3 regions of the Halomonas sp. M1 genome follow, and region 2 is predicted to be linked to each of the others. Evidence: predicted binding sites of a transcription regulator. Region 2 holds the regulator's gene; each other region holds the start of a gene.
The links. Region 2 encodes FNR, which switches genes on or off when oxygen is low (the NO sensors DNR and NnrR bind a similar motif). Its sites were predicted from a motif close to TTGATNTANATCAA; they were not measured.
Positions count from the first base shown of each region.

Region 1: P8S54_RS00225 (OmpW family outer membrane protein) is a predicted target of FNR. The motif match lies at 1,922-1,935, and genes of this name have one in related genera.
Region 3: frdA (fumarate reductase (quinol) flavoprotein subunit) is a predicted target of FNR. The motif match lies at 1,586-1,599, and genes of this name have one in related genera.

Region 1 covers NZ_CP121119.1:43,184-47,368, forward strand. Annotated here, with positions in the region: gene P8S54_RS00215 (DUF3549 family protein) at 1-456, opposite strand, end outside; gene P8S54_RS00220 (YqcC family protein) at 753-1,085, shown strand; gene P8S54_RS00225 (OmpW family outer membrane protein) at 1,212-1,838, opposite strand; gene putA (bifunctional proline dehydrogenase/L-glutamate gamma-semialdehyde dehydrogenase PutA) at 2,236-4,185, opposite strand, start outside.
Region 2 covers NZ_CP121119.1:1,696,512-1,700,696, reverse strand. Annotated here, with positions in the region: gene P8S54_RS07695 (DNA polymerase III subunit epsilon) at 1-263, shown strand, start outside; gene ttcA (tRNA 2-thiocytidine(32) synthetase TtcA) at 308-1,258, shown strand; gene fnr (fumarate/nitrate reduction transcriptional regulator Fnr) at 1,245-1,997, opposite strand; gene hemN (oxygen-independent coproporphyrinogen III oxidase) at 2,056-3,483, opposite strand; gene P8S54_RS07675 (sulfite exporter TauE/SafE family protein) at 3,659-4,185, opposite strand, start outside.
Region 3 covers NZ_CP121119.1:1,985,880-1,990,064, reverse strand. Annotated here, with positions in the region: gene P8S54_RS09070 (anion permease) at 1-1,142, opposite strand, end outside; gene frdA (fumarate reductase (quinol) flavoprotein subunit) at 1,718-3,505, shown strand; gene P8S54_RS09060 (succinate dehydrogenase/fumarate reductase iron-sulfur subunit) at 3,502-4,185, shown strand, end outside.

The DNA of each region.
Region 1 (4,185 bases), 1.7 Mb from region 2:
GCTGGCGGGTAACCCTAAGGCAAACGTTGCACGAGCGTTTAGCATCGCCTGAAAGGTTATGTCAGGCGTAAAAGCGAGAGGATTATCCTTCATTAAATGATCCACGTCTGCCGTTTGTTTACGCTCAAGCGCCTTAGTGCCAACAGTCGCTACATTACGGCCTAAGGTTTCCAGCAGGCGGTTTATAAACCCATCTCGCTGCGCTGGCGAGAGCATGCCTTGCTCATCCAACGGTAGAGCTAAAAACCAAATAGCAGGCTCTGGCATATCGCCTAAACGAAAAACGATGCCCAAGCGCGCCTGGTGCTGCCAAGGCTCTGGCCAAGCCTGGTCACCGCTTTCGAAAGCGCGAAGCGTTTCCCGGGGGCAGGGTGTGACCCGCCGTCCCATGTGGAATAGCGAAACGTCAGCACCGCTGCGGGTAAAAAAATCATCAAGGGATTGAATTGGTTGCATAACATCCTTCCACATTACAAGCGTGCACTCTACCTTGCTGTTCTAGCAGTGTCAGCCGTCAGGACAGAAAAATCGCCGCAATTTGCCTCAAGTGGTTAAAGTTTGAGCAACTTTGCTAAAGCCCCATGGGAGTAGCGGCTGCGACACCTTTCCATAGTTTATCCACAGCCTCTTGCAGGTTTTCTGTGAGTCTGTGAATAAACTCTTTTTACCGGTAAGCGAGTGGCAAGTTACTCACAGAGTTGGGATAATAGTGAGTAGAGTGTTCTATATTCACGATGATTCCTAAGGTATTTATGAGCGTCCATCAACAGCTTCAAACCGCGCTTCTCGAGCTTGAAGCCTCCATGAAGGCCGCCAACTTATGGCGTATGCCTACTCCTGCAGCAGATGCATTTGCTAGCCAGGAACCCTTTTGTATCGACACGATGTCGTTGCCCCAGTGGGTTCGCTTTGTGTTCATTGCCCGGCTCAACGCACTGATTGAAGCCAAGGCCGCCATGCCGGCTAAATGTGAGATAGCGCCGGCGATGGCCGCGTATTTAATCCAAGAGAAGGTGCGTGCCAGTGACCAGATATTGGTAGTGCGTGCGGTTGAAAAGGTTGACCGCTTAGTCACTGAAAATTAACTTGCCCTTTGCTTATTGAACCCAATGAAAAAACCCAGTTCACGCTAGCGCGAGCTGGGCTTTTTTTACAGCAGTTAGGTGTCAACGATGTTACCACTAGCGTATTAAACGCTAGTGGCGCACTCGTTAAAAACGGTAGCTAATGCCTGCCATGACGACGACCGGGTCGATCTCTACGGTGCCAGCAGCCTCGCCATTAATTGTTGCGTCTGTATCAATATCGATGTACCAAGCCGCAGCGTTGAGCGCCCAGTTATCATCGATTAACAGATCAATGCCCAACTGGCCTGCTGCCCCCCAGGAGCTGCTTAAATCCAGATCGCCAATCGCGAGGCTCTCATCAGAGAAGTGCGTATAGTTGATCCCAACACCCGCATAAGGCTGTACTCGTGCATTGGTTCCACCCAACGGGTAGTACTGAAGCGTTAAGGTGGGTGGTAAGTGTTTCGTTGAGGCTAGGTTGTCGCCATTCAGCTCGATGTCGTGCTTAAACGGCAGTGCCGCGAGAAGCTCCACGCCGATTTTATCGTGGAAGCGATAGCCCAGAGTAAAAGCAAAATCAGTTTTGTCCTGGACGTCGACCGAGAAGGCGCCCCCTGCTAGTGAGCCGTTATCACTTTTCGGAGTCACCTGCGCCACGCCCACACGGGTAAAGAAATCACCGGCGCCATAGGCGAAGGCTTGGCTGCTGGTAGCCAGTGTAGCTGCCGCGAGGCCAGCGGCAAGTAGGGTAGGTACAGTACGGTGGCGCATAGCGTTGCTCCTAGCGGATTAAGTCACTTCATTAATGGGTCACATCCTAATAGGAAGTTTATCGACTCGTAGCAGAGCAGTTATTGACCTAGGGCAAAGAGCGCTAAGAAGTATTACAAAAGCTACCTAAATAGTTCTGTGAGCAGGCTTGAATAGCCTGTGGGGAGTCTTTGCTGAAGCTGTTAATTAGGCTGGTGGTCGTTGTTTGGAAAGCCTGGAGAGGTCGTTACAAGTAAACGGGCGTCACTGACATCAATGAGACCCTCCCGCAACAGACGGGAAGGCCTCAGGATCAATCGATCGTTTAGCTAATTTAAGTGCGGAGTCCGCGCTCGTTTAGCGAACAATATGTTGATGTTCACCCGCAGCTCAGCTGCAAAAATGAAAGCTGACGGGCCTATTCGGCCGTTGCCAGCAGGCTAGCGTTGCCGCCCGCTGCGGTCGTGTCGATGCACAGATGACGCTCCACCACAAAACGATCCGGTGCGATGGTCTGGGTCTCAAGCGGTATGATGGCTCCTTCGCGTTTCGCCAGCGCAACCCGCAGCTCACGCGTCCAATCGCTGGCGCCAGCGGCAGCGACCGCCGCAATGCCTTTGATCTCGCTCAGCGTTGCGGCGGAGACGCTCCCATCAAGCCCGGACACGGGTGCGCCCGCATCAATCAGCGGCTGAACTACTTGAGCCGCGCCTGGCGCGACGACGATGGCTGCACAGCCTGTGCCGAGGGCTTGAGCAGCCTGGGCAATGGCGATATCCAGAGTCGGCCCTAGGCACAGAATCACTCCCTTTGGATACATCGCCAAACGGTTGCTTTCCCCCGTCGGCCCCGGCAGTGTCTGCGGCGTCATATCCAATGCTGCCGTTTCAGCCAGCGCCTTGCGGATCACGCCACCTTTGCCAGCGAGCGCTTTGCGCAGCACCTCAATTCGATTGGGGCGCACCGCCCAGTTGCGTGAATCTAACCCGTCGAAGGCGGCCTGCAGCGCTTGAAGCGTCACGGCATTTCCCTGGGGCGCGTCGCTGTGCTCAGCGGCGGCAGTGCGGCGGAAACGCGTGATATAGAGCGGCCCGCCTGCTTTGGGGCCAGTGCCGGAAAGGCCTTCGCCGCCAAACGGCTGAGAGCCAACGATGGCACCAATCTGGTTGCGGTTGACGTAGACGTTGCCAACATGGATGCGCTCGACGATCTGTTGCACGCGGTCATCAATGCGGGTGTGCAGGCCGAAGGTGAGCCCGTAGCCCTTGCCATTGATATCGTCGACGACCTTGTCGATATCCCGCGCCTTGAAGGTGGCTACGTGCAGCACCGGGCCGAAGATTTCACGCTCAAGATCTTCAATGCCCCCAACCTCGATTACCGCCGGTGTAACGAAGGTGCCGGTGGTTGGCGCGGAGAGCTTCTTCAGCACCTTGCCCGCTTTCTCATGGGCGGCTACGTAGTCGCTTATCTCGGCCTGGGCGTCGGCGTCGATCACGGGTGATACGTCGGTGTCGGTATTCCATGGGTCGCCAATGGTAAGTGAGTCCATGGCGCCATAGAGCATGTTGAGCAACCGGTCGCGGGCCTCTTCCTGAACATACAGCATACGTAGCGCCGAACAGCGCTGACCAGCCGACTGGAAGGAGGAGATCAGGATGTCGCGCACCGCCTGCTCGGTCAGCGCCGTGGAGTCCACAATCATGGAGTTGAGGCCACCGGTCTCAGCGATCAACACCGCGTCGGGGCCTGCATTCTCCGCCAGGGCTTTGTGGATGATCTGTGCCACTGGAGTCGAGCCGGTGAAACAGACACCCGCAATACGCGGATCGCTGGTCAGCGGGCCGCCCACCGTTGGGCCGTCGCCTGGCAGCAACTGCAGTGCTGCTTCCGGCAGACCCGCTTCACGCATTAGCTCTACCGCACGGGCGGCGATTAGCGGCGTTTGCTCGGCGGGCTTGGCGAGTACCGCGTTGCCAGCCACTAAGGCTGCTGCGATCTGGCCAGTCGTAATTGCCAGCGGGAAGTTCCACGGGCTGATACACACGAAGATGCCACGCGCGCTGCCGGGCTCTTCTGCTTCCAGGCGCTCGCCTTCGTTGGCGTAGTAGCGTAGGAAATCCACGGCCTCACGCACTTCGGCGATGCCGTCGAACATCATTTTGCCAGCTTCTCGCGTAGTGATCACGGTGAGCTCGGCGATATGCTCCTCGTAGAGGTCGGCGGTACGGCGCAGTATCTCCGCACGCTCGGCCACGGGGCGCGCCGACCATTCGCGGAAGCCTTCCTCGGCGGCGTCAAGCGCAGTGGCGACCTCTTCTGGGGTGGCCTCATGCACCTTGCCAATCACACGCTTGCCGTCGGCAGG
Region 2 (4,185 bases):
TAGATCGCTCTCTTGATCAGCTAAATATGCAGTTCAAGGAGGCGCTTGGCTTCGGTTTGCCCAATGCGCAGGTGGATGTCGCCAAGCTTCATCATCGCCAGCTGCGACGTTTACACCCCCAGGTAGATATCGGCAACGACTTGGGCGAGGCGCTAGAGCGATGGCAACTGCCCGCAATGAACAGCCACGGGGTGCTAAGTGAGGCTGCTGCGAGTGCGCTGCTGTATATCCGTTTGCAGCGTGAGACTGCCCAGGTGGCTTAAACCCGCTGGGTTTCTGTTGGGTGGAGCTGTCGAGTATTGTTAGAATGGCCGCTGCTTTTTCTACCAGCGGCAGTGCCTATACCATGCAATCTCTTGATTATTTTGACCCGGCGACCATCGATGCCGCCCAAGCGGCCAGCCAGCAAGCCCTACCCGACACCCAAGACGCAAAACAGAAGCGTGAATTCAACAAGTTGCAAAAACGCCTGCGTCGCGAGGTGGGTAACGCAATCATCGATTATCAGATGATTGGCGAAGGCGACCGGGTGATGGTGTGCCTATCGGGTGGCAAAGATAGCTACACCATGCTTGAGATTTTGCGCAACTTGCAGCGCAACGCCCCGGTTAACTTCTCACTGGTGGCGGTGAATATGGATCAGAAGCAACCGGGTTTTCCAGAGCACATCCTTCCGCAGTATTTGGATAAGCAGGGGGTGGAGTACCATATTCTAGAGCGGGACACCTACTCGGTGGTGAAAGAGAAAACACCAGAAGGAAAGACCACGTGTGCACTCTGTTCGCGACTGCGTAGAGGGTCGCTGTATGGATTTGCTGAAGAGATTGGTGCTACCAAAATTGCTTTGGGTCATCACCGGGAAGATATTTTAGAAACGCTGTTTTTAAATATGTTTTTTGGCGGGACTTTAAAAGCTATGCCGCCTAAGCTGCTCTCTGATGATGGTAAAAACATCGTCATTCGTCCGCTTGCTTACTGCAAAGAGGCGGATATTGCCGAGTTCTCCCGGCTAATGGAGTTCCCCATCATTCCCTGTAACCTGTGTGGTTCGCAGCCCAACCTCCAGCGTCAGGTCGTTAAAGATATGCTGGCAGAGTGGGATAAGAAGCATCCTGGGCGGCTGGAAAGCATGTTTAAAGCGGTGACGAATGTGGCCCCCTCCCAGCTTGCCGACCGCCAGCTATTTGATTTTGCAAACCTTGAAAGCAAACAAGCAGCACTGATGGCCGGGCGCATTCAAGCATTTAACGTGGGGTAGCGATCTGCTCGTCCTCTTCGGCCAAGATAATTAACCGCTGCATGTCGAGGATATTAATTTCACGCCCTGACACGGCTACCACGGCTTGTTGCTGGAAACGGCTAAGAATACGGCTGACGGTTTCTACCGCGAGGCCCAAGTAATTTCCCATATCCGCCCGGGACATAGAGAGCCGGAAGCTGTAGGGGGAGTAACCACGCCGACGAAAGCGGTCTGAGAGCGTGATTAAGAAGCTAGCGAGTCGCTGGTCGGCGGTTTTGCGTGATAGCAGGCGCATCATTCGGCGGTCATCTTTCAGCTCTTTACTCATGCTCCGGTAGAGCTGTCCCCGTAGTTCGGGAAGCTCTTCAGAGAGTGTATCCAAGCGGTCGAAAGGGATTTCACAAACGGTCGTGGTTTCCAAGGCAATAACGCTGCCGGGGTAATAGTTTTCATCAATGCCGTCTAACCCCACCAGCTCGCTGGGCAGGTAGAAGTTGGTAAGCTGGTCGTTGCCATTACCTTCGCTGGTGACCTGTTTAAGGCTACCCGAGCGAACGGCATACACACTGGTAAACGGGTCTCCCTGGCGAAACAGCGGCTCACCTTTTTTAAGCGGTGCCCGGCGGCGGATAATAGCGTCAAACTGCCCCATGTCCTCAAGCTCAAGGGCCAGCGGTAGGCACAACGAACTAAGGCTGCAGGTTTGACAGCGTGCTTCTTGCAGCAGTGAACGTCGGGGGCTGGCTTGGTGAGGCATGTAATTCTCCGTTTATCATTTGCCATGATAGGCGCCAGGCAAGAGCGCCTCAATAGGGTCACATAATTTTTGAATAACGCTGAGACGACTGGCCGGATAAATAAGCATCGAAGGCCATGGCAAGATGACGAATAAGCAGTCGGCCTGTGGGTGTGGCGCTCAAAGAGAGGCCGTCACGTATCAGCAAGCCGTCCTGTTCTGCCGCGTGAAGCTGCTCAAGAACGGGAGAAAAGTAGTCAGCAGCATCAATTCCCCAGCGCTGGCCTACCGCTGCTAGATCAATTCGCATATCACACATTAAGCGTTCAATAACGTCTCGCCGTATTAGGTCGTCCTGATTTAATCTTAAACCTTTTACTGTTGCTAGCCTACCTTGATCTAGTGCTGCTTCAAAGTGTTCAAGAGAGGTTGGGTTTTGCGCATAAACGTCATCCACGCGAGAAATGGCTGAGACGCCTAGCCCTATCAGATCACACTGAGCATGGCTGGAGTAACCTTGGAAATTACGCTGAAGTGAGCCGTTGCGCTGGGCCACCGCCAAGCTATCATCCGGTCGGGCAAAATGATCCATACCAATGTGTACATAGCCTGCGCTGGTAAGCATCTCAATAGTAGTATGCAAAATAGCGAGTTTCTCATCGGCGCTTGGTAAGTCTTCCTCATTAATACGTCGCTGAGGCGCAAAGCGAGTGGGCATATGGGCATAGTTAAACACTGATAACCGTGCAGGGTTTAGCTCAATAACCTGCTGCAGTGTGTCGGCAAAGCTCTGCTCGGTTTGAAAGGGCAGGCCATAGATCAAATCGAGATTAAGTGAGCGAAAACTTAGACGGTGGGCTTCATCCATTAATGTTTCAGTGAGCACTCGTGGCTGCACACGATTAATCGCTTTTTGTACCCGTGGGTTTAAATCCTGTACGCCAAGGCTCAGCCGGTTAAACCCGAGTGACTGTAAGTGGCGTAGGGTAAATACATCGGCTTCCCGCGGGTCAATTTCAATGGCGTAATCACGATCAGGCGACATGGATAAACCAAAGCGAGCGTCTAAACGGTCAATCAGGTCGCTCATTTGTGCAAGCGAGAGAAACGTCGGTGTCCCACCGCCCCAGTGCAACTGTTGTACTGGGCGCTTAGTATCTAGGTGGCGAGCGGTGAGAACCATTTCACGGTCGAGTCTAGAGAGATACGGCTCTGCCAACTGGGTGTTTTTGGTAGCAATCTTATTGCAGGCACAGTAAAAGCAAATTTTGCGGCAAAAAGGCACGTGCACATAGAGCGATAGCGGTCGCTGGCTCTGATTGCTACGCTCAAGCGCTTGGGTAAAATCATCTGCGGTGAACTGCTCATTGAAAGCGAGCGCGGTTGGGTAAGAAGTGTAACGGGGGCCGCTTTTGTCGTAGCGGCGAAGCAGCGCTTCATCCCAGGCTGTGGCCGGAGGCGCTGCAAGTGTAGGGTGTGAAACGGCAGCAGTGGCATGTGCAGGCATGGAAGGCGCTCCAGGGTTTAAAAGCAAGGCTTGCACCAAGCTTGAATAGCAAGATCAAAAGCAATAGGGGATCACAGGTGTTAATGCCGAGAAAAACAGGCTTAAACGCTGCTAAATGCTAGAACAAGCAAACCATGAAAGCGTTGAGCTGCATCAAGGTATACGCGTCAGGGCGTTAATGGGCGCCATGACCCATCAGCGCCCATAGCTGCCATACCGCAAAACCAATAATAGTCAGTGCAGCGATGCTACGAGTGGCCGGATGGCGTATTAGCTGGCTAAGCTGCTGGGCAGCCAAGCCGGTGGCCAGCAGCGCTGGTAGGGTGCCTAAACCAAAGGCGCCCATCAGCAGTGCACCTTGGAGTGGGTCGGCGATAGCGAGGCTCCAGGCCAGCATGGAGTAGACAAGGCCGCAGGGTAGCCAGCCCCATAGCGCGCCAAGGGTAAATGCCTGGGGAAGGTGCACAACGGGCATCAAACGCCGCCCTAGCGGCTCTATATAGCGCCATAGGTGTCGCCCAATGGCTTCGACCTTAAGCAGACCCTTCCACCAGTTGGCAATATACAGCGCCATTAAAATCAGCATGAGCGCGGCAAACGCTTGCAGCATAATGCGGGCGGTGGGAGAAAGCGAAATAAGCGTACCCAGCGCCGCCACTAGGGCGCCTGCGACCATGTAGCTTAGAATGCGGCCAGCGTTAT
Region 3 (4,185 bases), 290 kb from region 2:
ACCATCGGGTTAAAGTGACTTACCTGCCCGCCGACCACATTCCCAAACCAGCTCACAAAGCCCACTTGGCTTAGCCCGCCTGCTAGCGCCACCAAGGTGGCAAACCACACAAAGGTATTCCAGGCGGCATTGTTATTAAGAATATCATCCCAGGTGACGATGCCGGTTAGCAGCATGCCGCAGATCACCACTAACCCCACTAGTGACGCAGAGATAATGCCGCCGCCAAAAATCCACAGCAGCAGAGCAGCAACCACCATCACGACCAGCACTATCTCTTTACGGGTAAGCGCGCCTAATTGCTTTAGCTCATCTCTGGCCCAGTCTGAAATTTCATGGCCCGCTTTTACCTCAGGGGCGCATAGCCAGTAGCAGAGCAGCGGCACTAATAACAGCAGCAAAATGCCGACCGGGGCAATCGCCATAAACCACTGCCCCCAATTAATTTGGATGCCGGTCGTGCTTTCGGTTAAGGCAACGGCTAATAAATTGGGGGCCATCGCGGTTAGAAATAGCGAGCTGGTAACGCAGGTAGAGGCCAGCGCTGTCCACATTAAAAAGCTACCCATACGTTTCATGCTCGGGTCGTTGGGGTGCGAATCATAAAGCGGTGGCAGGTTGCGAATCACCGGATAAATGGTGCCCGCACTGCGCGCCGTGTTGGAGGGCGTAAAGGGGGCAAGAATGGTATCCGAGATCATTACCGCGTAGCCAAGCGTCAGCGTGCGCTTACCCATAGCGTTGACCAACCAGAGAGAAATACGCCTGCCAAGGCCGGTTTTTTCGTACCCCAAGGCAAACATAAAGGCACCGAAAATCAGCCAGACGGTGGAGTTAGTAAAGCCCGATACCGCCCAGGAAAACGCTTGGTTAGCAGGGTTGAAGCCGTCAGCGGCCAGCTGCTCTGGAGAGAACAGTACCCAGCGCGAGAGCAGCGCAATGAGGGTAACGCCTATTAGCCCAATGACCGCACCGGGCAAGGGTTCAAGAATCAAGCCCACCACACAGCCAAGAAAGATAGCGAAGAAGTACCACGCATGGGGCGCGACTCCATCAGGCGTGGGTATTAACGCAACAATAATGGCGATAATAAGCGGAGCGAATAGCTTCCACCGAGGCGTGGAGGGAGTAACACTGTTCATGCTGCCTCTCTTGTCTATTTTCTGGGAAACCTCTGATTAACTATTGCGCTCGACCATACGGCGTTAAAAAATCGCCTCAAAATGCTCATTTACGACCCGTAAACTCCGCTTTTTCGTTGATTTTTGCCTTGTCTGGCCTTCGCTCATTACGTTAATCAGAGGCTCCCTAGATATTTTTTGATAGGAAAACCAAGCCAAAACATCACTGTTACGTAGCTCATTAGGAATTGCTAAAAAAATTGCCTTATTAGTTAAGTTATCTAGCTCAAATGCTTAGTGTTGTTAGTGATTAGTTTTTCAGTGCTTTCATAAAAAGCATTAAAAACAGGTTTTTAAATCTTAATTTTAGGATTTTTTTAGCATTCGATATTAACAGTTAACTATTTCTAGAGTAGATGCTGTGTCACTAAGGTAAAGTGATATAAAACTTATTTCTGCCTTTGTTGATATATGTCAATAGCCCTTTAGAGTTATGCCAAGGGCAACGTGTGGGTATGGTAAATTTAAGTAAAGAAGACATTGCCCAAGTGCGTCACTCTTAATGTGGTGTTGCTTGGCTAACGAAAGGAAATGTTATGCAGCAGCGAGATTTCGATATCGTTATTGTGGGAGGGGGAGGAGCGGGTTTGCGCGCGGCCATTGGTGCGGCTGAGCAGGCCAAAGCCCAGGGCACTCCACAGCGTATTGCGCTGCTGTCTAAAGTTTACCCAATGCGCTCGCACACCGTGGCCGCAGAAGGCGGTGCTGCTGCGGTTACCAGTGCGGAGGATTCACACCAAGCTCACTTTGATGACACCGTATCTGGTGGTGACTGGCTGGTGGAGCAGGGCGTCGCCGACTACTTTGTTCATCACGCTTACCAAGAGCTGGTGCAGATGGAGCGCTGGGGCTGCCCCTGGAGTCGTAAAGACGATGGCCAAGTACAGGTGCGCCGTTTTGGTGGTATGAAAACCGCCCGCACTTGGTTTGCTGCCGACAAAACCGGCTTCCATATGCTCCACACTCTGTTTCAGACCTCGCTGAAATACCCTGAAATCGAGCGTTTCGATGAGTTCTTTGTGCTTGATCTGGCGGTACACGAAGGCGCGGTGATTGGCGTGATTGCCCTACAGATTGCCACCGGCGAACTGACCCTGCTACGCGCTAAAGCCGTGGTGTTGGCTACCGGCGGTGCTGGGCGCTTGTTCCGCTTCAATACCAACGCGGGCATTGTCACCGGTGACGGTATGGCCATGGCCTACCGTCATGGCGTGGCGCTGCGGGATATGGAGTTTGTGCAATACCACCCCACCGGCTTGCCGGGTTCTGGCATTTTGATTACCGAAGCGTGCCGTGGCGAAGGGGGGATTTTGCTCAATAAAGAGGGCTATCGTTACCTGCAGGATTACGGCCTTGGCCCAGAAACCCCGCTGGGCAAGCCGGAAAACAAATACATGGAGCTGGGGCCACGGGATAAGCTTTCCCAGGCATTTTGGCAGGAGCAGCAGGCAGGACGCACCGGCAAGTTTGGCGACAGCGATGTGGTTTATCTCGACCTGCGCCACCTAGGTGAAAAAACCATTCTGGAGCGCCTGCCGTTTATCTGCGAACTGGCGAAAGCCTATATCAATGTCGACCCAGTCAAAGAGCCAATCCCCATTCGCCCGGCGGTGCACTACACCATGGGGGGGATTGAGACCAATCCTCAGTGCGAAACCTCTATTGCTGGGCTCTATGCGGCTGGGGAGTGCGCTTCAGTCGGTTTGCACGGTGCTAATCGCTTAGGCTCCAATTCACTCACCGAGCTATTGGTGTTTGGCCGCTTGGCCGGAGAACGCGCCAGCCAGCGGGCAGCACAAACCGAATGGGCCGATATGCCTCTGCTGGAAGCTCAGGGTAACCGTCAAAAAGCCAAGCTGCGGCGGCTCTGTGACGGAACTGGAAGCGGTGAAAACTGGGTAGAACTCAAGCACGCCATGGTGCAGGCCATGGAGAGCGGCTGCGGCATTTACCGCACCGAAGAGGGCATGCGCCATTCGCTGGAGACCATGCGCCAGCTAAGGGCGCGCTTTACTAAGGTGCGCGTTAACGATACCAGCAAGATCTTCAATACCGAGTTGCTTGAGTGTCTTGAACTAGAGTGTGGCCTGGATATTGCCGAAGCCTCTTGTTTAGGCGCGCTGGAGCGCCGTGAATCCCGCGGCGCCCATCAGCGCCTGGATGAAGGCATGCAAAAACGCGACGACGTTAACTACCTCAAGCATAGCCAAGTGTTCTACCAAGGCGAAGCGAATGCCGAGCTGCGCTGGCAGGATGTGGATGTACGGTTTTCCGCCCCGGCTGAGCGGGCCTATGGCGATGCGGGCAAAGGGGCAAAAGCATGAACACCGAGCAGACCAGCACCAAGCGTGTTAGCACTAATAACATTCGCACCAAGCAGGTCAGTGTCAAACGTTACCTGCCCGACAGCTCGGCTGAACCCTATTGGCAGCAGTACGAGATGCCGGTGGACGACAGCACCTCGCTGCTGGATGCCCTTAACCATATTAAAGAGCAGCTTGATAGCACGCTGAGCTATCGCTGGTCCTGCCGAATGGCGATTTGCGGCTCTTGCGGGGTGATGGTTAACGGCATTCCCAAGCTCGGTTGTAAAACTTTCCTACGCGATTATGAAGGTGAAATACGCATCGAGCCGTTAGCCCACTTCCCCGTGCAGCGGGATCTAGTGGTGGACATGGAGATTTTCCTTGAGCACTTGGAGGCGGTTAAGCCCTATTTAATTGATGACAACCCAGTAAAACCTTACGACCCAAAGGCGCCGGAAACCTATCGACAGTCACCCGAGCAGCTCGCCCGCTACAAGCAGTTTGCCAACTGTATTAACTGCGGCCTTTGTTACTCGGCTTGCCCACAGTTTGGGCTGAACCAAGAGTTTCTCGGCCCGGCAGCGCTAACCTTGGCCCACCGTTACAACCTGGACAGCCGCGACCACGGCAAGAAGCAGCGCATGGCACAGCTTAACCGTCACGAAGGGGTATGGAGCTGCACCTTTGTCGGCTTCTGT